Regions from separate parts of the Paenibacillus sp. FSL R5-0473 genome, predicted to be linked through region 1. Evidence: riboswitches for the same ligand, from Rfam matches in the RefSeq annotation. Region 1 holds a riboswitch; the other holds the start of a gene.
The links. A riboswitch is a leader RNA that binds a small molecule or an ion and turns the genes downstream of it on or off. The one in region 1 is predicted to bind ZMP and ZTP.

Region 1 (11,873 bases):
CCGTATGTAATGGGTTTTGATTGAAAGATAGATTCGATCTACGTTCTGTTCCACATCTCCACCTTCAATGTACACAACCCCCGAGATGATTCCTCCAGGCGTGACCTCTGGTGTATGCAATTCCGTATTTACTTTGGCTGCTCCAACACCTACACTGGCTAACATTTTCTTGAAAAATGACATGCGCTCGACCTCCAGATTAGATGGTTTATTATATGGGATACATACGGCTTCGACCTTAATACGGAAGCTGGAAGAGAAGCGTTTCATATTTTAGCAAAGATATATCGTATATCCAAACAGGAGAATCGACGTACCCATGTCGAATGTTTAAATAAAGGGAATTTTTGTCAGGGGGAACTCTATGAGCATGGAATGGTACGATATGATTGCACAACGTAATGGGGGATACAAGGGTAGGGCTTTGTATACGCTGGAAGGTAACTCTGCTGAAGATATTTTTGAAGAGCGGTTGATTAAGCTTCTGCCTCAATATACATCCGTGCTCGATGCAGGCTGTGGACATGGGGAGTTTACGTTGAAAATGTCGGAATATACCGATCACATTATAGGGTTTGATAATTCGGAAGAGATGATAAAGATAGCCCAAAACAGTCTTCATTCAAGCACGATAACAAATGTGGAATTTGTCTGCATCAGCACAAAAGAAAAGATGCCATTTGAAGATAAGCAATTTGGTCTGATCTATGATCGCAGAGGTCCAACTTCCATTATTGAGCATGGGAGATTGCTACAAAAGGGTGGAGTTATGATTGGTATTCATACGGATATAACAAAGGTACGTGAGCGTTTGGAAAGAAATGCATTTAAGGTGATCAAGATTGAGGAATATAACGAGGCACTTATGATTTTCTCGGATGAAAAAGAGTTTGCCATCTTTCTCTCCGATATCCCCGGAAACCCGGATTATACACAGCCTGAGTACCGGGAACAGCTGGAAGTCAAGCTGAAGGAGAACCAGGTTGATGGTAGAATTGCTGTAAGAGAATGCAAGTATATTTGGCAGGCCATAAGGAGCTGAAGCGGATTGAACACAGAATTTTCAGAACAGAAATATGGTGAAATGGGTGTCAAAACCAGCTTCGAGCAGATGGCGAACGGGGAACAAAAATATAAAATGATAACAGAAGACGGCAGTTATTATTGTAGCGATACATACCATCAAGCATGGATTGAATACATCCAGTGATTGGACGGCATCCCCTGAGTTGGATAGGTTAACTCAATCTTTAACAGAGAAGGAGCTACTCCAGAAGTATGATTAATTAGACGGGAGGATCAGACAGATGCGTAAAAGTACAATATTTTGGATTACGGGAGTAACGATAATTCTCTTGGTGACTCTGCTCATATACAGCTATGTTATTCCAAGTGTGAGTGCCCAGGATGTTGTGATGGCAGGCACAATCAGGCAGATTGATACGGATGTAGTTGAGGTAGAGTTAGAGATAACGCGAAAAAGAGAAGACAAGGACCAGCATATGGTGTATCCCGTTGTCCCTGGATGGGAAGGGGTCACATTCGCTGAAGAACAAGATGATGCGTGGTACATGCCTTCGTCTGTTGGCAGCTCCTATCTTGATCAAGTCATTCTGGAAAAGTATCTGAAGGCGCAGGGGATGACCATGAAATCAGCTGATAATCTGATAGGATTTGCGATACCTGATGAGATAGGGAGCTACAAGTTGCGGTTAACGCTCAGATCTTTGGATGGAACGACTCAGCCTCTTGAGAATCCCGTGGTGTATTATGTTCACAACGAGCATTTGTTAGGGAAGGATCTGAGTTGGGTTACGAGTGAGAATCTGGAGATCAATAAGGAGTAATCAGAATGATGAATGTATATGAATCGAATGAAATCACTGTACGTTTCTTGGACACAGAAGATGAACAACATCTGGTGAAGTGGCTGTCAGACCCGGAAGTTCTTCAATACTATGAAGGGCGTGATCGGCCGCATGATCTGGAACAGGTGAGAGAGCATTTTTACAATCAGAAAGATGGTGCTACTCGTTGTATCGTTGAGTATGGAGGACATCCGATTGGATACATTCAGTTCTATGAGCTTGAGGAAGAAGAGCGAACGGAGTATGGTTATGGAGACACGGATGAGATCATCTATGGAACGGATCAGTTTATTGGTGAGGTAGAATACTGGAATAAAGGCATTGGTACACAGTTGATGCAATCCATGCTGGCTTATCTGATTAATGAAAAACAAGCCCGTAAAGTGGTTATGGACCCTCAATCCTGGAACTTAAGAGCGATATCCTGTTACGAGAAATGTGGTTTCCAAAAGATTAAGCTGTTGGAGAAACATGAGCAGCACGAAGGACAGATGCGAGACTGTTGGCTTATGGAATATGCCCTGTAGATCCTGTTTAAAGTTATTTGAATCATATAAACAAGGAGGAATAATGGATGGATGAAAGATATCCGATAGGACCATTTGTACACACGGGTGAAGTTACTTTGGCACAACGGGAGAAGTGGATTCAGGACATTGCTGAGTTGCCTGAACGCGCACGAGAAGCGGTAAAGGGATTGAGTGAAGAGCAATTAAGTCTACCGTATCGAGAAGGTGGATGGATGCTCAAACAGGTTATTCACCACATGGCAGACAGCCATATGAACAGTATGATTCGTTTCAAGTTGGCGCTGACAGAGGATACACCAACGATTCGGCCTTATTATGAAGAGCGCTGGGCTGAACTGAGTGATTCAAGAGACCTGGATGTCGAATTCTCGCTTCAGATTCTGGATGCCCTCCATCGTCGTTGGGTGTTTCTGTTAAACGCGCTGACAGATGCAGATTATGCCAAACAATTTTATCATCCTTCATCGGAAGAAACGACAAGACTGGATTACAATCTGGGCATGTATGCTTGGCACGGCAAACACCATGTTGCTCACATCACATCGCTTCGGGATAGACTGGGAATATAGTTAGAAAAAAATATCTTGTTGAGGAGAAATTATCAATGAGTGTACATATCAGACTATTAAATGAGAACGATCCTGTAATCATATCAAATGCGTTTCAGGAGCAGGGTTGGGGGAGATCCCCTGAGCAGTATCTTCATTACTTGGCTGAACAACAGAATGGGGAACGCGTAACCTTGGTAGCCGAGTTGAATGGAGAATTTGCCGGATACGTGAATGTATTGTGGAATTCCGGCTACCCGTCTTTCAGGGAACAAGGCATTCCCGAAATTAACGATTTTAATGTACTAATGAAGTTCCAGCGCCAAGGTATTGGTTCACGGTTGATGGACCGAGCAGAGGAAGTTATTCTGGAACGAACGGATGTAGCAGGCATTGGTGTAGGTGTGTTTGCCGATTATGGCAAAGCGCAAGTTCTATATGCCCATCGCGGGTACATACCAGACGGCCACGGTGTACACAAACATGATCATTACATTCAGCCGGGTGAAGAAACGATTATGGACGACGATGTTGTACTTTATCTTACGAAGAAGTTAAAAGCCACGCAATAATTTCATAATATATACAATATGAAAGATGTCATGTATATTAGTTGTAAATATCTGTTATGTGTGACTGGCGTAAACGTGGAGTGAACCACGAGGGAGCACATATATTATATGTCGTACGCCTGGGCAAAGTGTTTGATCTTTTGATCAAACACTTTATTTATTATTCAGGGAACGAAAGGACTGGTGGCGGCAATGAAAATGGCGTTTGTTTTATTTGATGGAATGACAAGCATGGATTTAGCTGGATTTTATGAAGCTGTGACTTGGCTAGCGATTCTGAAAGTAAAGGAAAACGTATCATGGACATTCTGCGCAGATAAGGAGGAAATTTCGGATGACCGTGGGCTGAAAATGAAATCCGATGCAGTATTACCTCATCTAGGGGATTTTGACCTAGTATTTTTTCCTGGTGGATTTTCAACTAGAACGCTTCGATTTGATGAGGATTTTATGCGATGGGTCCGAACAGCAGAAAATGTCACATATAAAATATCTATTTGTACCGGGGCTTTACTGTTGGGGGCAGCAGGTTTCCTGAATGGAAAAAGGGCTACTACCAACTCATCTGCTTATGATTTATTGAATCCTTATTGTGCAGAAGTAATCTCAGCGCGTGTAGTGCGTGATGGTAATACGGTAACGGGTGCGGGGGTTACGGCTTCCATTGACCTGGGACTATACTTGGTCGAAATGTTAACGTCTACGGAGATTGTCCTTCAAGTTCAACAAAAACTAGAGTATCCATATTATGAAGCTGGTAACTTAAAAGATGTCTACATGCACACTAAGGGTAGGGGATAAAAAGATGACTATTCGCCTTTTTCAAGCGATTGATCAGCCAGCGGTGCTGAAAATGATGACGGATCATGATTTTCAATTCCCTTCGTTTATACGCGATCAGTATCCTGCGCGCTGGGATTTATTTTTAAAAATGACGGATGAACGTATCAGTGCTTATTATGTCATGGTTGACGAAGCAGATGTTGTCATAGGTCATGCTGGTTATATCTTTCAGCCTACTGTTAACCGATATGAAATCGTTGGCGTTGTTACATGCAAATCACACCTTCGACAGGGAGTAGCACGTGGACTAATTACAAAAATATGTATAAAAATAGCTGAATTCGGCAGTGGTGATGTCATGCTTTACACACTTGATCATGAAGAAAATGAAGCAGCGCTCGTATTTTATGAACGAATGAATTTTCATAAAGAAGGTGTTGATATGAATTATTATACCTCGGGGTTTCATAGACTTTCACTTGTTAAAACATTATAAGGGAACTTCAAAAAACTAATTGTAGTGGAAGCATAAAAGTGTACTTCAGTTTAAGTTGCATGTACTTGCAAAGTAAGATGATAAAAAAGCTGTCCCGCATGTTATACTCTATTGGAATTTGAGGAATGATAAGCAGGATGTTGAGAGATTAGATGATCAGAGGAGTGATTGATCCATGTTTAGCAAAGTCGGCCAGATTATGTTGTATGTCAATAATCAAGATGAATCACTTGCTTTTTGGACGGAAGTTGCGGGGTTCCACATTGTGGATGAAGTAAACCTTGACGAGGGTATGAGATGGATTGAGATTGCGCCTACCCCAAATTCGCAGACGAGCATTATTCTTCATGACAAGGAGTTTGTGGAGCGGATGTCGGCGGGTGTAAATCTGGGCACACCTTCGTTAATGTTCTTCACCGAAAATCTGGATCAGTTATATGCCGACTTGGCTGGTAAACATGTAACGGTTGGAGAGATTGTCGAGATGCCAACGGGGCGTGTCTTCAACTTTGCTGATAACGAAGGGAATTACTTTGCAGTCTTGGAACGGGCGAAGTAAGTTACAACTTAAAACAGCACCATTACAAGCGATCGACATTCATGTCGGTCGTTTTTTTGTTGGAAAAGCTTCTGTTTTAGAGTAGAAAAGCACAAGAGAAATAGAGAACTACTGGGTAAAAATGTTATAATAGAGTGTGGCTGATTTAACGAAAATGCCGAGGAATGAATAGTCGAAAATGAAGGTTTGAATGGAGCAGTTAAGGAGGAATGTGGTTGTGGAAAAGACGATTAAAAGTGTACAGGATCTATATGATATGCTCGATGCGGATTTCAGATCTGCCAAGCAGTTTTGGGAACCTTTCTATGAGGATCGGAACAGACCAATCCCCTTTTTCCCAAACAAACCGGATGAGAATCTGTTAGCGCATGTGAACGCAGGTGTGTTAAGCGGCGGCAAGGCACTGGAACTGGGGTGTGGCCCGGGCAGAAATGCGTTGTATTTAACCCGCCAAGGATATCAGGTAGATGCTTATGATCTTTCGGAGACAGCTATTGCTTGGGCTAAAGAGAGGGCGGCAGAGGAGCAACTGGACGTGCATTTTGAATGTCGATCTGTGTTCGAATTGTCCCCAGAGCAAGAATATGATCTTGTCTACGACTCGGGTTGTCTGCACCATCTGTTGCCACATCAGCGCATTCCCTACATAGAGATGATCCACAATGCACTCCGGCCTGGAGGATACTTTGGAATGACTTGTTTTGCTCCTGGTTTTGGCGATATTGGTGGGCCTGAGATCGTTATGAATGATTGGCAGGTGTATCAAGAGAAGTCGATGCGCGGTGGTCTTGCGTTCACGGAGGAGAAGCTTCGCTACATGCTGGAAGATGGCTTTGAATGTGTGGAGTTCCGTGCAATGAAGTCGCTGGAGCAACATGAACCGTATTTTGGTGTACCTTTTCTCTGGGTCACGTTGTGGAGAAAGAAAAACTCGTAAGAATAGTGAAATAAACATGCATTGAAAATAGAGGAGGAGTGGTATCAGAATGGAAACAGAAACAGGAAAAAGACACTTTATCATTACAGGCACATCCAAAGGGATCGGTTTACAACTTGCAGAGTTATTATTGGCTAAGGGGGATTACGTTTACGGTATTTCACGTGGCGGTTCGGATCTGTTGGAATCAAGCGAGGAATGGAGCGGGCGTTACCGCCATGTTCAGTATGATCTTGCCGACCTGAATGGGATCGATGATTTGATTACACGCATATTGGACCAAATACCTTCTCAGGAAGCTGAATTCATTGGACTCATTAATAATGCAGCGATGCTAGAGCCTCTAAAACCTATAGATCAATGCAGTGCGGCAGAGATAAGTCAGAGTCTTAACATCAGTCTTGCAGCACCAATGATATTGAGTTCATCTTTTATTCAACAAACAAATCACCTGTCCGCCAGACGTAAAATTGTTAATCTCTCATCGGGTTCGGGAAGTTATCCCGCGCCTTCAATGGCAGTGTACTGTACATCCAAGGCAGGTATGAACATGTTCACCCAATGCGTATCTTTGGAGCAAACGGGCCAACAGAACCCTGTTGAGATTATTGCTTTTGATCCGGGGATGGTCGATACGGAATTGCAGGCTGTTGCACGAGGCAAAAGTGCAGAGGAGTTCGCTCTTGCAGGTATGTTCAATCAAGTATATGAAGCAGGACAATTAAGATCGCCACGAGACGTAGCGATGCAGTTGATCGAGCGGATGGACGAAAATAGTGATTCAAGCCATGTTATACACACTATTGAGAGCTAATATGATATACGATACTTCTTTCAGCTCGTTTTCTTACGAAGTATGGATACCTTTTGATATAAGCCTAACTTCCCTGTACACTGGAATCAGCGATCGGAAGAACGATTCGTAACGGTAAAGGTGATCCTGCAACAACGGAGTCTAATTACCTTATTCAACCTCAACCTTAGAAGATCAGAAACGTGGTGAATCTCTTGTTTAAAATTATGCTCATTGAAGACGACGAATCGTTATTCAGTGAAATCAAGGAACGTTTGTCCCAATGGTCGTATGATGTGTATGGTGTGCAGGATTTTGGAAAGGTATTGCAGGAGTACAGCGTAATTCAGCCGCAACTGGTCATTATTGATATTCAGTTACCCCAATATGACGGGTTCCATTGGTGCCGGATCATTCGTTCGCACTCCAATGTGCCGATTATCTTTTTGTCCTCACGGGATCATCCTGCGGATATGGTTATGTCCATGCATTTGGGGGCAGACGATTTTATCCAGAAGCCTTTTCATTTCGATGTATTGATTGCCAAGATCCAAGCGACTTTGCGGAGGGTGTATAACTATAATACAGAGCATATTGAACTTCGAACCTGGCGTGGTGCCACTATTGAGTATGTGAAAAATACACTGACCTGCGGGGATGAATCTGTCCTGTTAACGAAAAATGAGATGTTTATCCTTAAAGTGCTGGTGGAGCACAAAAATCAGATTGTTACCCGTGAGGACCTCATACGGAGCTTGTGGGATCATGAGCATTTCGTGAGTGACAATACGCTGACGGTTAACGTTAATCGGTTACGGAAGAAACTTGAACCCATCGGCTTGGAGCGTTACATTGAAACCAAAGTAGGTCAGGGGTACATGGCAACGGAAGAGGCAGAAGCATGATCGGAAAGTACATACGAGAAAGGGCTAGTTGGTTATGGCTACTGGTAAGCATGCAACTTATTATTTTATTGGTGGCCTACCTGGACTCGTCCATTCCATTCCAATCTGTGGTGTATATCGTAGGACTGAATGTAGTGGTATGCCTTGTTTTTATCTGGGCGAGATACCTGAAAGAGACCCGTTTCTATAAAAAATTGAGCATCTGGGATCATACCTATGATCTGGGAGAACTTGATATCGCCGAAAGTCCTTATGAGCAGCTTGTACATGAGGCCGTCAGTTCCCAGACACAGCGGTATCGTAAGGAGTCGTCACATCATTTTATCGCTCTGGAACAGGAGAAGGACGAGATGTTGTCCTGGATTCATGAGGTGAAGACCCCACTGACAGCGTTGCAACTGATGATCGAGCGCTTGCCAGATGACAAGTTACAGAGCCAAATGACATATGAATGGTTACGAATTCATCAGTTGCTGGATCAGCAGCTTCACCAGAAGCGTATTCCGTTTATGCATAATGATCTGTTCATCGAAGAGACGGAACTTGAACCGGTATTGAATAGCGAGATACGAGCACTGAAATCGTGGTGCATCTCCAAAGGCATTGGCTTTGATGTGTCTTTAATGGTATCGCGCGTGCTCACAGACAGCAAATGGTTAGGCTTCATCCTCCGGCAGTTGTTGAGCAATGCGGTGAAATATAGCGATTCATCGGACATCCTCATTGAAAGTCGGGAACAGGATGGACACATTATACTCATGATTCAGGATCACGGGCGAGGGATTGAGACTCAAGATCTGCCGCGTATATTTGATAAAGGTTTTACGTCTACCCGAGGCAGAATGGATGGAGCGGCTACCGGGATGGGGCTGTATCTGGTTCGTCAGGTGGTCCAGACGCTTCATGTGAACATTCATGTAGAATCTTCTCTTGGCGAGGGCACAACCGTCACACTTACTTTTCCGCGAAAAAACGACATGGTGCATCTTGCAGGCGTGTGACAACAATGTCACATGCTTTTTGGTTTTGTTCGGTGAATCACACGATAACACTGCACATCCCGATTATGATATAGACACGAGCATTTTGCAGAAGATCTAAGAGGAGTGAGCGGGATATGTGGATACTGGAAGCCAAAAAAATTCATAAAGTCTATGGTAATAAATTAAATAAACAGGAAGTGCTGAAGGGAATAGATCTTGGGGTAAGCAAGGGAGAGTTTGTTGGTATTATGGGGCCTTCGGGTTCGGGTAAAACAACGCTGCTTAATGTACTTTCCTCCATCGATCGGGTGAGCCAGGGCACGATTGATATTGAGGGCAAGGAATTCACCGGAATGAAGGAGAAACAGCTGGCTGAGTTCCGCAAACATCATTTGGGCTTTATTTTTCAGGAATATAATCTGCTGGATACCCTTACGGTGAAGGAAAATGTATTATTACCGCTCTCGATTACGAGCATTCCAAAGCAGGAGGCACACCAGAAGTTTGAACAGATCGCACGTGAACTGGGAATCTATGAGTTGAAAGACAAGTATCCATCTGAGATTTCAGGGGGTCAGAAGCAGCGGACTTCGGCAGCACGAGCATTTGTCCACGAGCCGAGTATCATTTTTGCGGATGAGCCGACAGGAGCGCTGGATTCCAAGTCCGCTTCGGATCTGCTCGGCAAGTTAAGTGATATGAACAGCACACGAAAAGCGACTATTATTATGGTTACCCATGATCCGGTTGCCGCAAGTTATTGCAGCAGAGTGATCTTTATTCGAGATGGTCAGATCTACACCCAGTTGAATAAAGGAGACGAGTCACGGCAATCGTTCTTCAACGATATTATCAAAACCCAGGGCGTATTGGGTGGTGTGCAGCAATGAGCTTGAATTATATTATCTTCCGCAATCTCAGAAAAAATCTGAAGAATTATTATCTCTATGTATTTGCGCTTGTGTTCAGTGTGGCCTTGTATTTTTCCTTTGTGACGTTACAGTATGATCCTTCCATGGATGAGGTGGCTGCTTCAACAAAAGGTGCGGCGGCTATAGGCGCATCTTCGGTATTATTAATCTTTATTGTCGGCATTTTTCTGTTATATGCCAATACAATTTTTATTAAGCGACGCAGCAAAGAGATTGGATTATTTCAATTGATCGGACTGACAAAAGGCAGGATTTTTGGCATTTTAAGTGCGGAGAATAGTATTCTTTATTTTGGCTCCATGGCTATTGGTGTGTTAATTGGGTTTCTTGCGTCCAAGCTGGTATTGATGATATTGTTCAAAATTCTCGGTGTGGATGCGATTACGAAACTGTACTTCTCTCCGATGGCACTGATGCAAACGGTGATTGTTTTTACGATCATGTATCTGCTCATCATGCTGATGAACTACACTTTTATCAAGAGACAGAGCATTCTCTCACTCTTTCGGGTGTCGGCCACTTCGGAGCAGCAGGTGCAGAAGATGTCTGTCGGACAGATGATTGTTGGCGTCTTGGGCATTGCTCTGATTGTGTATGGATACTTCATGTCTGCACGGCTGTTCAGCGGTGAGGCAATGGATATGCAGCAGTTGATGTATACGATGATCCTGATTCTTTTCTCGGTCATACTGGGGACATACCTGTTCTATAAGGGTTCGGTAAGTTTTATCTTTAATCTGATTCGCAAAAGTAAAAACGGATACCTATCCATTTATGAGGTGTTGTCTTTATCTTCAATCATGTTCCGCATGAAGTCCAATGCATTGCTGCTTACAATTATTACAACCGTATCGGCGCTTGCTATTGGCATGCTGTCACTCAGTTACATTTCGTATTATTCCGCAGAGGCTCAGGCGAAAGAAAGCTTGCCGGAGGATTTCTCTTTTGCTCAGGTTGATGTGAAAAATCGCTTTGTAACGGATTTGGAACACAAACAGATTCCATATGAAGAGAAGCATAGACAGCCCATTTATATTGAAATTGATGCTCATAAAGTGATGGATGAGTCCATGACGGAAAAGTACCTGTTCAGTAGTGTGTTGAGTGACAAGATGGTAGATAACATTGATCTGCAACCAGGCGAAGCGGTCTTCATGGGATACGGAAAAGCCATTCAGCAGTTGATTTCCATTCAGGAGACAGGTCCAATTGTCTTGCATGGATTGAAGCGAACGCTAGACCAACAACTGATCGGAACCACCCAAAAGGGGGTTCTTCCTGGATACTATTCTGGGGGCACGCCTGTAGCAGTAGTAGATGAAACGGTATACCAGCAGTTGCGGCAGGATCTCGATCCCGAGTTGCAAAAATCCGAGTGGGCGGATTACTATGGTGTACGTATTCTGAATGAGGGGCAGGCTGAAGAGGCATATGCCGTATATAAGGAGCTACAGTTGGAAGCACCGAGCTTCTCTCAGATTGAGTTCAGAAATAACCAACGTAATAATATGGGCTTAATTATGTTCATTGTTGGTTTCCTTGGTTTGACGTTCTTGATTACATCGGGATGTATCCTGTACTTTAAACAAATGAACGAGAGTGAAGAGGAGAAGGGGAATTATACCATTCTGCGAAAACTCGGATTTACGCAAGGCAATCTGTTGCGTGGAATTCAGATCAAGCAGTTGTTTAACTTTGGTATTCCGCTTATGGTGGGGTTGAGTCATAGTTACTTTGCCGTGAAATCAGGTTGGTTTTTCTTTGGTACGGAGCTGGCGACACCTACGGTCATTGTCATGATAGTCTATACATTGTTATATTCGATCTTTGGTCTGTTGTCTGTGTGGTACTATAAACGGGTGATTAAGGAAGCTTTGTAGAATTGGGATCACGAGTATGCTGATATAGCAAAATAGGTTGAGTAAAGGGCAGTTGTATTGTTTACAGACTGCCCTTTTTTCTTGCAG
Region 2 (11,873 bases), 2.5 Mb from region 1:
GTGATCTTTTATATTTTGGGCTTCGTAGTCTTTTTTGGGATGTCGATGATCAACTATAAATTCATAATCAAAAATTATTTATATATCTATGGCGTGGGGATGCTCCTGCTCATATTCGTTATGTTCTTTGGTAAGGAGTATTATGGTGCAAAAGGTTGGCTGTCCATCTTCGGGGTCAGTTTGCAACCTGCTGAATTGTTCAAGTTATGCCTGATTGTGTTTTTATCGGCCTTTTTGGCCCGAAAGAAGAACCGTCCGCTCTATTTTGGACGTGACGTTATTCCGATTTCGCTCTGTGTTCTGCCGCCGTTACTACTCGTATTGCTTCAAAATGACTTGGGAAATGCATTAAGCTATGTAGTCATTCTTGTGGGCCTACTGTGGATTGGTAACATTAAATTTACGCATGCCCTCATTGGCTTTATGATCGCAGTGGCTGCTTTTATCGGTGGTACACAGGCGTATATTCATTACCATGATGAGATTGTTAAATTCCTGAATGACATTGGACGTTCGCACTGGGCGGATCGTTTTGATCCTTGGCTTGTACCAGAGCTGACCTCAAGAGATGTACTCTGGCAGACGTATAATGCAAAGCTTGCAATTGGTTCTGGTGGGATTACAGGCAAAGGTTATATGGAAGGCACGACGATTCAGTCAAATCGGGTGCCGCTGGCCTATGCTGACTCCATCTTTGTGCAGATTGGGGAAGAATTTGGTTTCATCGGTGCCTCGGTACTGCTTCTCCTGTACTTTATCCTGATTCACAGGCTGGTGCTGATTGCACTGGAGTGTAAGGATCGCGCGGGGCCTTATCTCATTGTTGGGATCATAGCGATGCTGCTTTACCAGATCTTTGTTAATATTGGTCCATTCATTGGTCTGATGCCGTTGACAGGGATTACGCTGCCGTTTATCAGTTCGGGTGGTACCTCCATTATGATCAACATGATCAGCATGGGTCTTGTGATGAGTATTAAGGTCCACACGGAAGAGAATGAGGATATTCTTGGCTCTGCGGAACAACCGAGTATTACGGATCTGGTGAGAAAATTGCTAAGACGCAAGCCGTCCCAGCAGGAGCAATAACGTTTCTGAGTCAAACCGTGAAATAGCACGTCAGATTTATGTATATAAGCTAGATAACTATAGAACCCTGGAACAGACCAACCCAAGTTACATTGGGTGGATGTTTTGGGGTTTTTATTGTTTTTACGGCGTAATTCAGGCCGTTGAATAGTTCGTTTTTTAACCTGAAACGACCCTGATTTCCATTTTATTATCCAATTATATACAATGGTAATATTGAGTTCAATTGGAAATCATAGAATGCTAGATTTCAGGGGGATGGACAGAGTCATGTTGAGAATGTTGAAAAAGATGGACGGTGTTATTCTTTTTGTAATGCTGTTGCTCATGATTATTAGTGTATTTGCGATTTATAGCGGAACGCAGACAGATGCCAACTTGGCGAATCATCATGTCAAAACGATGTATTTCTATGTGGCCGGGTTCATTGCGGTGCTTGTGATCGGGCTTGTAAATTATAAGTTATACGTGAAATATGCGTTTTATTTGTATGGCTTGGGGATCATACTACTGATCTTGGCCAATGTCCTGGGAAGTTCAATCAATAACGCCAACGGTTGGCTGAAGCTGGGCGAAAACTTTTCTTTTCAACCGGCAGAGTTGTTCAAGATGATTCTGATTTTGTTTCTCGCCCATTTGATCGTGAAGAGACAACGAGGCACGCTGAAATTTTGGAGAGATATTGTGCCGATTGGCTGTTGGGCGTTTATTCCGTTTGCCCTTGTTATGGCTCAGAATGATTTGGGGAATGCGCTGGGGTATGTGGTGATTCTGGCTGCGGTATTCTGGATCGGGAATATGAGGCTGAAGCACGCATTGATTGCACTGGCGATTGTGGGAGTGGCGTTCTTTGGTTTTGTCAAAGCCTATACCTTCTACCATGATGAAGTATTCACTTTTCTTGAGAAGATAAAACGTGAGCATTGGGCGGAGCGGATTGATCCCTGGCTTGTACCGGAAAAGGCTACCTCAAAGGCTTCCTGGCATACGAAAAATGCAGGTTTAGCCATCGGTTCAGGGGGCATCATCGGCAAAGGTTATTTGCAAGGAACATCCGTTCAGAGTGGACGAGTCCCCTATACGTATTCTGATTCCATTTTTGTTGTGATCGCAGAGGAGTTTGGGTTTGTTGGTGCATCCGTACTGATTCTGTTGTACTTTATCCTGATCCACCGCATGGTGCTGATTGCTCTGGCATGTAGAGATCGCGCGGGACCCGTCATCATTGTAGGTATTATCGGAATGTTGTTGTATCAGGTGTTTGAGAACGTGGGGGCGTTCCTCGGACTGATGCCACTCACAGGTATTACGTTACCGTTCATCAGTTACGGCGGCACCTCTTTGCTTATTAATATGGCTTGCATCGGTGTAGTCATGAGCATTAAGTTGTACGGGCAAGAAGAGGAGGATGAACTTCTGATGGGAGAGCAGCAACCCCGGTTGTCGGAACGTTTATGGAATATGCTCAAGAAAGAGAAAAGTGCTGTGTAACTGTTGAGTCGGTGTAGGTGAAAAGTAAAGCGGTGAGACGTATAACGTGATCGTTTATAGGAATGAAGAGGTTGATTTGCCCTGTAACCAGGTGCGGATCAGCCTTTTTAACATGATGGGTGAGAAAGTGTAAATCATAGAAACGATTTAGTAGATTTATTGCAAATGCTAGGTTTACTTCCGTCTCTACCGGGCATACTGATAGACATGAGAGAGTTGCAGGCAACGTGATCAGAGAGCCGAGGGGGAGAACGGAATGAGCAGACGAATTGTAAAGCAAATTGGACTTATTATTGTATGTCTTATGATGATTATCATGATGTGGGAAGGTCAGAAAACGGATGCAGCTGTGGCGGCCACAGCAATTCCAGAACAATCGATTCGCTTGCGTATTCTAGCAAACTCGGATGCACCGGGAGATCAATTGGTGAAACGCGAGATTCGGGATGCTGTCGTTGCTCAGATGGGCGAGTGGGTAGCCGAACTGGAGAATCCGCAAAGTCTGGATGAAGCGCGCAAGGTTATTCGTGAGCATTTGTCCGAGATTGAGAATAGAGTAGGAGAAGAGCTGGCCAGTCGCGGTTTAAATTATGAGTATCAGGTGGAGCTGGGTTCCGTTCCGTTCCCGACCAAACTATATGGTGGCACTGTGTATCCTGCCGGAGATTATGAAGCGGTTCGGATTACGCTGGGCGAAGGAAAAGGTCAGAACTGGTGGTGTGTGTTGTTCCCGCCGTTGTGCTTCATTGATGCAGGGACCGGGGATGCACTGGCGAAACCTTCAACCGTATCAGCCGCAGCAACTGAACCAGGAGATGCCGAGGCATCTGTGCAGGGAGACACACCGGAAGCGAGATTCTTTCTGTGGGATATGGCTGTGAAACTATGGAGTTGGGTAACTGGATTGTTCTCATAACAACGTATTTATAATATAGTAGAGGGCGACTTCGATTCAGGGAGCTGCCCTTTTGATATGAATTAGTGGTGAATTTCCGGGCGAAGTTTGAAGGGCATCCGAGTTGGGACAGGTATGTTATAATTACTTATAGTGCGTGTTCAAAAAGTCTGGTTTTTCAGTACCAAGAAGATGGAATGAAGCTAGAAATGGAGTAGCGGAGCGTAGGAAAATTACGTGAGCAACCAAAATGTTTCCTTCGGAAACATACTTCGTAAGCCCCCGCTTATTTCGGCTGAATTTCATATTCGACGTTGATGATGCCGCTAGGCATCTATCGTAATCAAAAGCGTACTTTTTGAACAACCTCTTATATTGAATATGGATATGAACTAACCTACTTGAAGTTTAGGAATGATGATATATGAGCAGAGAAAACGAACCAGTGCAACACACCTCTGAGATGAGGGATGATAGAGAAGAACGTGATATGAAAGCTCCGGGAGAGCTGGTCACTGAGATGTGGGATGTACGCGTCTTGGTGAGCGCTGAGAACGATCACGGATTGGGTAATATTGAAATGTTGGATGTGAAAAAGGGGAGCGCCGATCAACAGGCGCTCGCCGACTTGCAGGCTGCCGCAGCCTGCATTCGTCAAGGTCAGACGGTGGCCTTTCCGACCGAGACGGTCTATGGCTTGGGTGCCGATGCGCGTAGCACAGCAGCCGTGGAGGCTGTATTTGTCTCCAAAGGCCGACCTTCCGACAATCCACTGATTGTGCATATCGCGCACCGTGACCAGTTGGATTCGCTGGTCACGGAAGTGAATGAAACGGCGGAAGCGCTGATGGCGGCCTTCTGGCCGGGACCACTGACGCTGGTGCTGCCGGTTAGGCCGGGGGCGGTGTCGCCGCGTGTCACCGCCGGTCTGGACACGGTGGCCGTGCGCATGCCGGACCATCCGGTGGCCTTGCAGTTGATCGCGGCGGCGGCATGCCCTGTAGCTGCGCCAAGCGCCAACCGCTCCGGGCGGCCAAGCCCGACACTCGCGTCTCATGTACGCGAGGATCTGGATGGCCGCATCGGCGGCATTGTGGACGGCGGCCCCACCGGGGTAGGTGTCGAGTCCACGGTTGTGCAGGTCGGTGACGACGGTACCGTCACCATCCTGCGCCCTGGCGGCATTACGGCGGAACAACTGTCCGCCGTTGCCGCCCGTGTCGCCACGGACCCCGCGCTACTCGCGGAGGGGGCCGATGGCGTGGGTAGCCCGGCGCCGCGCTCGCCGGGCATGAAGTACACGCACTATGCACCCGCAGGGGCGCTGTGCGTGGTGGAGGGGCCGCCCGCAGCGGTGGCGGCCTGGATCAGCGCCGCCCTCGCAGAGGCGGCGCAGCGCGGAGAGCGCACCGCTGTGCTGGCGTTCGCCGAGCACGCGGAGCAGTACCGCGCCGATGCCGTGTTCTCGCTGGGCGACGCCAGCGAGCTGGAAGAAGCAGCGCGCCGGCTATACGCCGCGCTGCGCAGTTGCGATGAGCAAGGCGCCACATATATTGTGGCTGAAGCCTGCTCACGCGAAGGGCTGGGAGCAGCCGTCATGAATCGGCTGCTCAAGGCTGCGGGGAACCAACTCATACAAGTTGGCAACCAGCGCCCCTTATAACCTCTCCTGATCATACAGTCAGGAGAGTAATCACTCTTTTTCCAAAACAAAATCAAGATTCTATAAAGCCAGCATCTGACCAGAGATCCGTCGCCGTTTGCCTTTCATCGGTCATGTTTAGGTCCTTGTCCGCATATCGTGTACAAGAACCTTTACGTGACTTGGGGGTATGGGGATGTGGGATGTGTCTGCCCATGTAGGGCAGTTGGTAACCATTTTGATCATGGCTATTGCGCTTGGCCTCGATGCGTTCTCACTCGGGATCGGAATTGGCATGAAGGGCATTCGGCTGCGGGATGTATTGCGAATCAGTATTGTAACGGCGCTATTTCATATCATCATGCCGCTCATCGGCATGTATATGGGCAAATACGTCAGCTCCCTGCTCGGTGACATTACGACGTATGCGGCAGGTGGATTGCTTGTTTTGCTGGGTGCTCATATGATTCTGAATGCATTCCGTGAAGGCGATACAAAGCTGGTGGACCACCGTTCCCTGCTCGGCGTTGTTTTGTTCTCCCTCAGCGTAAGTGTGGATTCATTCTCCGTTGGCGTATCCTTAGGGATGTTTAGCAGTGATCTGATCTTAACTGTACTTGCTTTCGGTGTGTGTGGCGGGGTGATGTCGGTTATGGGTCTGCTATTAGGCCGTCGGGTGAGCCAGAATCTCGGGGATTACGGCGAAGCAATTGGTGGCGCAATCTTGCTTGCGTTTGGACTTTTGTTTATATTTTAGAATAAAACTTGAGATATCATATCATTCGCATCATATGTAAAATGGGGAGGCTAACACAATGAAACATATTTTATTCGTATGTACAGGAAATACGTGCCGCAGCCCCATGGCAGAGGGGCTTTTGCGAAAACTGGCATCGGAGCGCGGCATTCAGGTAGAGGTTCGCTCCGCAGGGGTGGCAGCAACGTCGGGTATGCCGATTTCCCGACATGCTGAAGCGGTTTTGAGAGATCATAACGTTGAAGGTCCACCTCATTCCACACAGCTTAGCTCTAACCTGGTAGGTTGGGCCGATCTGGTTCTTACGTTAACACGGAGTCATAAGCAACATGTCATGCAGGTTTTTCCCGATTCAGTCCACAAAACTTATACATTGAAAGAATATGTGGAGGATGATGAACAGGTATTAAGTGATGTTCAGGAGTTGGACAGCCTGTTTGCAACGCTTGAGATGAAACGTGCCCTTGGGCAAGAGATCCTGGCATCGGAGCGTGAGCGAGCCATTGAGATTAGACAACGAATTCCAAGTTTCGACATCTCCGATCCGTTTGGGGGAAGTCGTGATGATTACAATATAGCTGCAGCTGAGATTCGGACGGCATTGGACCGGCTTTTGGATAAGCTGGGATAATTCTGATCCTGCGGGGCAGGTTATAGAAATAGGACACGTGATGTAAATTAACCGTTGATTTTAGACGCGGGTTGTTTTATGATGAAGGGGAAAACAGGGATCCGGTGTAACTGGCGACGAAGTGGGCATAACCACGATGGAGCACCGGAACAAACGGCCGGTCGCCTGGGCAAAAGAGCAATTCTGCGTTACCCGCAGACTGCTCTTTTTTTCGTCTTTCATCTGATTATTCGCTATAATAGTACCTGAGATGCCGTGCAAGAATACGAAGGACAGCTAAGAGACAGCGGGCATGATTTTATCGGGAGGCGATGATAGGATGACTATAGAGTTAGATTCGGAACAACCCGGATTGCAGGAACAGACCGCGTCTATTCTGCATGAACTGGCGCTTGCCGGACAGCTTGGGCCTGGACAGATCGTTGTGATCGGTACAAGCACAAGTGAAGTCGCAGGCGCTCGGATTGGTACGAGTGGTGCCATTGAAGTGGCGCAGCAGCTTCTTGCGGGTATACGCGAGGTGCAGGAGGAGTTCGGTTTTGACACGGTATTCCAATGTTGTGAGCATCTGAACCGTGCGCTGGTAATGGAACGTTCTGTGCTTACTCGACTTGGATTGACCGAGGTTGGTGCAGTACCCGTGCCCAAGGCCGGAGGTTCAATGGCATCCGCAGCATATCGTTCGCTGACCGATCCATGCCTGGCTGAACATGTGCCGGCCCATGCGGGACTGGACATTGGGGAGACGATGATTGGGATGCATCTCCGGCATGTAGCCGTACCCTATCGTACAGCGCTTCGCTATGTTGGAGATGCTCGTGTAACCACAGCGTTGACCCGTCCGAAGTTGATTGGCGGCGAACGCGCGGTGTATCGTATGGAAGAACAACCAGATTCGACATTTTGTGACTAACATATAAAGCGAGATTAATTGGTTACACTTCTGACTTTGATTGCATCACCATCTTCCGATCGCTGTTATCCCCAGATTTTTTAATTCCCTATTTAAAGGGGAAATCCGGTGATAAAGGCGACCACTTCGTTTCTTCAGATTGGTGTTGCACTCGCCGTTTTCGTGTAAACTTTAGTTTCACTTTATAACTTCACTTATACCTGGGAGGAATTTAATCATGGAACAATTGCGCAAGAATGACCCGGCAGTACTGGAAGCGATGAATCTTGAACTGAAACGTCAACAGAACAACATCGAACTGATCGCATCCGAGAACATCGTAAGTGAAGCAGTAATCGAAGCAATGGGATCTGTTCTGACCAACAAGTACGCTGAAGGATATCCAGGTAAACGTTACTATGGCGGTTGTGAGCATGTGGACATCGTTGAAGACATTGCGCGTGATCGTGCAAAAGAATTGTTCGGAGCAGAACACGTGAATGTTCAACCTCACTCCGGTGCACAAGCGAACATGGCAGTTTATCTTGCAGCGTTGAAACCTGGTGATACTGTACTTGGTATGAACCTTGCCCATGGTGGACACCTCACACACGGTAGCCCGGTTAACGCATCTGGTTTGCTGTACAACTTTGTAGCATACGGCGTACAGGAAGATACATTCCTGATTGATTATGATGAAGTACGCAAAGCGGCTTTCAAACACCGTCCTCGTCTGATCGTTGCAGGTGCAAGTGCATATCCGCGTACCATTGATTTTGAAAAGCTAGCTTCCATCGCCAATGATGTAGGCGCTTTGTTCATGGTGGACATGGCTCACATCGCAGGACTGGTTGCTGCTGGTTTGCATCCAAACCCGGTTCCACATGCGCATTTCGTAACAACAACTACACACAAAACGCTGCGTGGACCTCGTGGTGGTATGATTCTGTGCCGCAAAGCGTGGGCAGCAGCGATTGATAAAGCCGTATTCCCAGGTTCCCAAGGTGGACCTTTGATGCACGTGATCGCTTCCAAAGCGGTAGCATTCGGTGAAGCTTTGCAACCATCGTTCAAAACGTATGCTGAGAATGTCGTGAAAAACGCACAGGTTCTGGCTGAAACACTGATCGCTGAAGGATTGAACATCGTATCTGGTGGTACAGATAACCACTTGATGCTGATCGACACACGCAGTGTGAACATCACAGGTAAGGAAGCTGAGCATGTGCTTGATTCCATCGGTATTACCGTGAACAAAAATGCCATTCCATTCGACCCTACAAGCCCGTTTGTAACGAGTGGTATTCGAATTGGTACACCTGCTGCAACTTCCCGTGGCATGAACGAAGAAGCGATGGTCGCTATTGGTAAGATCATTGCTAAAACGCTGAAAAATCCAAAAGATACAGCGAAGCTGGATGAAGCCCGTGCAGAAGTGACTGCACTGACAGACCAATTCCCGCTCTATACCGATCTTAAATACTAAAAAACTTTGCTCATGGTGTTTGTATTTGAGTTTTTCAATGTAAACACTCGGACGGAGTAAACCGAAAGAACCTGAAGAAGCGTAGCGCTCGCCTTTATCCCCAGATTTCAACAATTATAATTGGATCAAAGAAATCAGGGGATAACAGCGATCGGAAGGTCATTCGGTTTGCGGAGCATCATCAGTGGTTACACGTTTTTGAACATACTCAATGACATAACAGCAAGAGCAAAACAGGACCGGATGGATCATTTTCCGGTCCTGTTTTTTATAGGATTCGGTAATCTGTAATGATTGGGTGCCCTTTGATGGTGTAATTCGTTGTTGGTGATGATATAATATACAGGATTTATCGAGCCCATGAATGGCGGCTAGGTATATTTGGAAATGCTGAACATGAAGAACTTACCGGAGGGACAAATTAGATGGGAAAATTAGTAATATGTGATCACCCTTTGATTCAACACAAACTGACGTTTATACGCGACATGCGTACGAATACGAAAGATTTTCGTGAATTGGTGGATGAAGTAGCAACGTTGATGGCTTATGAGATTACAAGAGATGTTGAACTGGAAACGATTGATGTACAGACACCTGTAGCTGCAACACAAGGTAAAGTCATCTCTGGACGTATGCTCGGACTGGTGCCGATTCTGCGCGCAGGACTCGGAATGCTGGATGGCGTTGTGAAATTGTTGCCGGCGGCAAAAGTTGGACATGTTGGTCTTTTCCGTGACCCGGAAACACTGCAACCGGTAGAATACTACACCAAACTGCCTACAGACGTAACAGAGCGTCAATTGATTGTAATTGATCCGATGCTGGCAACGGGTGGTTCGGCAATTGCAGCTATTGACGTGCTCAAAAAACGTGGCTGTACCCAAATCAAAATGATGAACCTGGTTGCAGCACCGGAAGGCGTAAAAGCTGTGCAGGATGCACACCCCGATGTGGACATCTATGTAGCAGCATTGGACGACCGTCTGGATGATCATGGTTATATCGTTCCAGGGCTTGGAGATGCAGGAGACCGTCTATACGGCACTAAATAAGCATATTGCATGCGGAGTAGAAAAGGGGCTTTGCTCGAATGTCCAACAAAATTAAAGTCATGACGATCTTCGGGGTGCGTCCGGAAGCCATCAAGATGGCTCCGCTTATTTTGGAATTGCAGAAACACCCTGAGTCTATTGAATCTATTGTTTGCGTAACTGCGCAGCATCGCCAGATGTTGGATCAGGTACTTGAAGTTTTCGACATTCATCCCGATTATGATCTGGATGTGATGAAGGACCGTCAGACATTGAATGAAATCACAATTCGTGTGCTTGGCGGTCTGGAGCCAGTGTTAGCCGAAGCTAAGCCGGATATTGTACTGGTTCACGGGGATACATTAACTACCTTTGTAGCGAGCTATGCAGCATTCTTGCAACAGATTCAGGTAGGACATGTGGAAGCGGGGCTGCGGACGTGGAACAAGCTGTCTCCATATCCGGAAGAGATGAACCGTCAGCTGACGGGAGTACTGGCTGATCTACACTTTGCGCCTACGGATTGGTCTTCTTCCAATCTTGCCAAAGAAAATAAATCGGAGTCTAGTACGTACGTCACAGGCAACACGGTAACAGATGTGTTTCAATATACTGTACGGGAGGACTACACACACCCGGTACTTGATTGGGCCCAAGGCAAACGCCTTGTGCTGATGACAGCTCATCGCCGTGAATCTCAAGGCGAGCCTCACCGCAACATTTTCCAGGCCGTCAAACGGATTGCCGACGAATTCGAAGATATTGCCATCGTGTACCCGGTGCATCCAAGTCCTGCTGTGAAGGAGCCGGCTCACGCGATTTTGGGGAATCATCCCCGTATTCAATTAATTGATCCACTAGACGTGGTGGATTTGCATAACTTTTACCCGCACACTCACTTGATTTTGACCGATTCAGGCGGTTTGCAGGAAGAAGCACCTTCGTTTGGTGTGCCTGTGCTCGTATTGCGCGATACAACAGAACGCCCGGAAGGTATTGAAGCCGGAACGCTGGAATTGGTAGGTACCGAAGAGGAACGTGTGTATGAACGGACCAAAGCTCTGCTTACGGACAAAACCCTGTATGCAAGCATGAGCCAGGCTGCCAATCCATACGGTGATGGACATGCTTCGGAAAGAATTGTCAATGCGATTTTGCATCATTTCGGTGTAAATAGTGAGCGTCCGGAATCATTTCACAGAAAATTCAAAAAATAATACATTTTTTCTGACGGATTTATAAAGGGCAAGCATACAGTTAAACTGTACGGTTTACGCGGGTTTATGGGCTTTGAGGGTCTGTATTCCCGTCGTTTCCCCCTTTAAAACGCTAAAATCATTCAATTGACAAAGGCTCTCATCATTCAGTAAAATTAACTGGGATTGCAAGGGTGGCGTGGAAAATGGCCGATTCGAACAAACCAAATTCATCCCGTAACCATGACGATAATGTATGGAAAGCAATGGGACTCGTGACAGTTTTTGGGATCGAGATTGCCATTCTCGCTGTTGCCGGATATTACGCTGGCTCCTGGTTGGACAAGACCATCGGAGGTAACGGAATATGGATCGCCGTAAGCGTTCTCTTTTTTCTTGCGGCAGGCGGTGTAAGTATCTACTTTATCGCGAAAAAAATCATGGGGGAAAGTGATGAGTGAACTAACCAGATACCGCAGATCGATGACTGTTTTCGTCATGTACTTTCTTATGATTTGTTTTCTCGCAGCGGCCTTTATGCCACGTGTGGAGACAATTGCTTTGGGACTGGCCCTGGGTACAGGAGTTAGCTGGATCAATGCATTTTACCTGGGCTACAAAGTAAGGAAAATGTCTGATGATGCGGCAGAAGGTAACTTGAAGCGTGTCAACTTGGGATTTTTGACAAGAGCGGCATTCGCTGTGCTCGGTATATTCATATCGATGCGCTTTCCGCAGTACTTCAATACATATGCGGTTG

Region 2: another riboswitch for ZMP and ZTP. It lies ahead of MKY28_RS28855 (TIGR01440 family protein); the one in region 1 lies ahead of MKY28_RS17665 (DJ-1/PfpI family protein).

Annotation. Positions count from the first base shown of each region.
Region 1 is NZ_JBBORL010000001.1:4,051,333-4,063,205, reverse strand. Features, by position in the region: gene MKY28_RS17700 (sporulation protein) at 1-183, opposite strand, end outside; gene MKY28_RS17695 (class I SAM-dependent methyltransferase) at 365-1,042, shown strand; gene MKY28_RS17690 (hypothetical protein) at 1,049-1,210, shown strand; gene MKY28_RS17685 (hypothetical protein) at 1,308-1,847, shown strand; gene MKY28_RS17680 (GNAT family N-acetyltransferase) at 1,856-2,395, shown strand; gene MKY28_RS17675 (YfiT family bacillithiol transferase) at 2,443-2,967, shown strand; gene MKY28_RS17670 (GNAT family N-acetyltransferase) at 3,003-3,518, shown strand; ZMP/ZTP riboswitch at 3,569-3,650, shown strand; gene MKY28_RS17665 (DJ-1/PfpI family protein) at 3,711-4,319, shown strand; gene MKY28_RS17660 (GNAT family N-acetyltransferase) at 4,324-4,797, shown strand; gene MKY28_RS17655 (VOC family protein) at 4,973-5,356, shown strand; gene MKY28_RS17650 (class I SAM-dependent methyltransferase) at 5,547-6,293, shown strand; gene MKY28_RS17645 (SDR family NAD(P)-dependent oxidoreductase) at 6,343-7,107, shown strand; gene MKY28_RS17640 (response regulator transcription factor) at 7,302-7,991, shown strand; gene MKY28_RS17635 (sensor histidine kinase) at 7,988-8,992, shown strand; gene MKY28_RS17630 (ABC transporter ATP-binding protein) at 9,109-9,864, shown strand; gene MKY28_RS17625 (ABC transporter permease) at 9,861-11,786, shown strand.
Region 2 is NZ_JBBORL010000001.1:6,576,526-6,588,398, forward strand. Features, by position in the region: gene MKY28_RS28825 (FtsW/RodA/SpoVE family cell cycle protein) at 1-1,089, shown strand, start outside; gene MKY28_RS28830 (FtsW/RodA/SpoVE family cell cycle protein) at 1,360-2,580, shown strand; gene spoIIR (stage II sporulation protein R) at 2,837-3,496, shown strand; gene MKY28_RS28840 (L-threonylcarbamoyladenylate synthase) at 3,966-5,138, shown strand; gene MKY28_RS28845 (manganese efflux pump MntP) at 5,314-5,874, shown strand; gene MKY28_RS28850 (low molecular weight protein arginine phosphatase) at 5,933-6,505, shown strand; ZMP/ZTP riboswitch at 6,602-6,683, shown strand; gene MKY28_RS28855 (TIGR01440 family protein) at 6,825-7,418, shown strand; gene glyA (serine hydroxymethyltransferase) at 7,636-8,883, shown strand; gene upp (uracil phosphoribosyltransferase) at 9,309-9,938, shown strand; gene wecB (non-hydrolyzing UDP-N-acetylglucosamine 2-epimerase) at 9,977-11,134, shown strand; gene MKY28_RS28875 (AtpZ/AtpI family protein) at 11,320-11,574, shown strand; gene MKY28_RS28880 (ATP synthase subunit I) at 11,567-11,873, shown strand, end outside.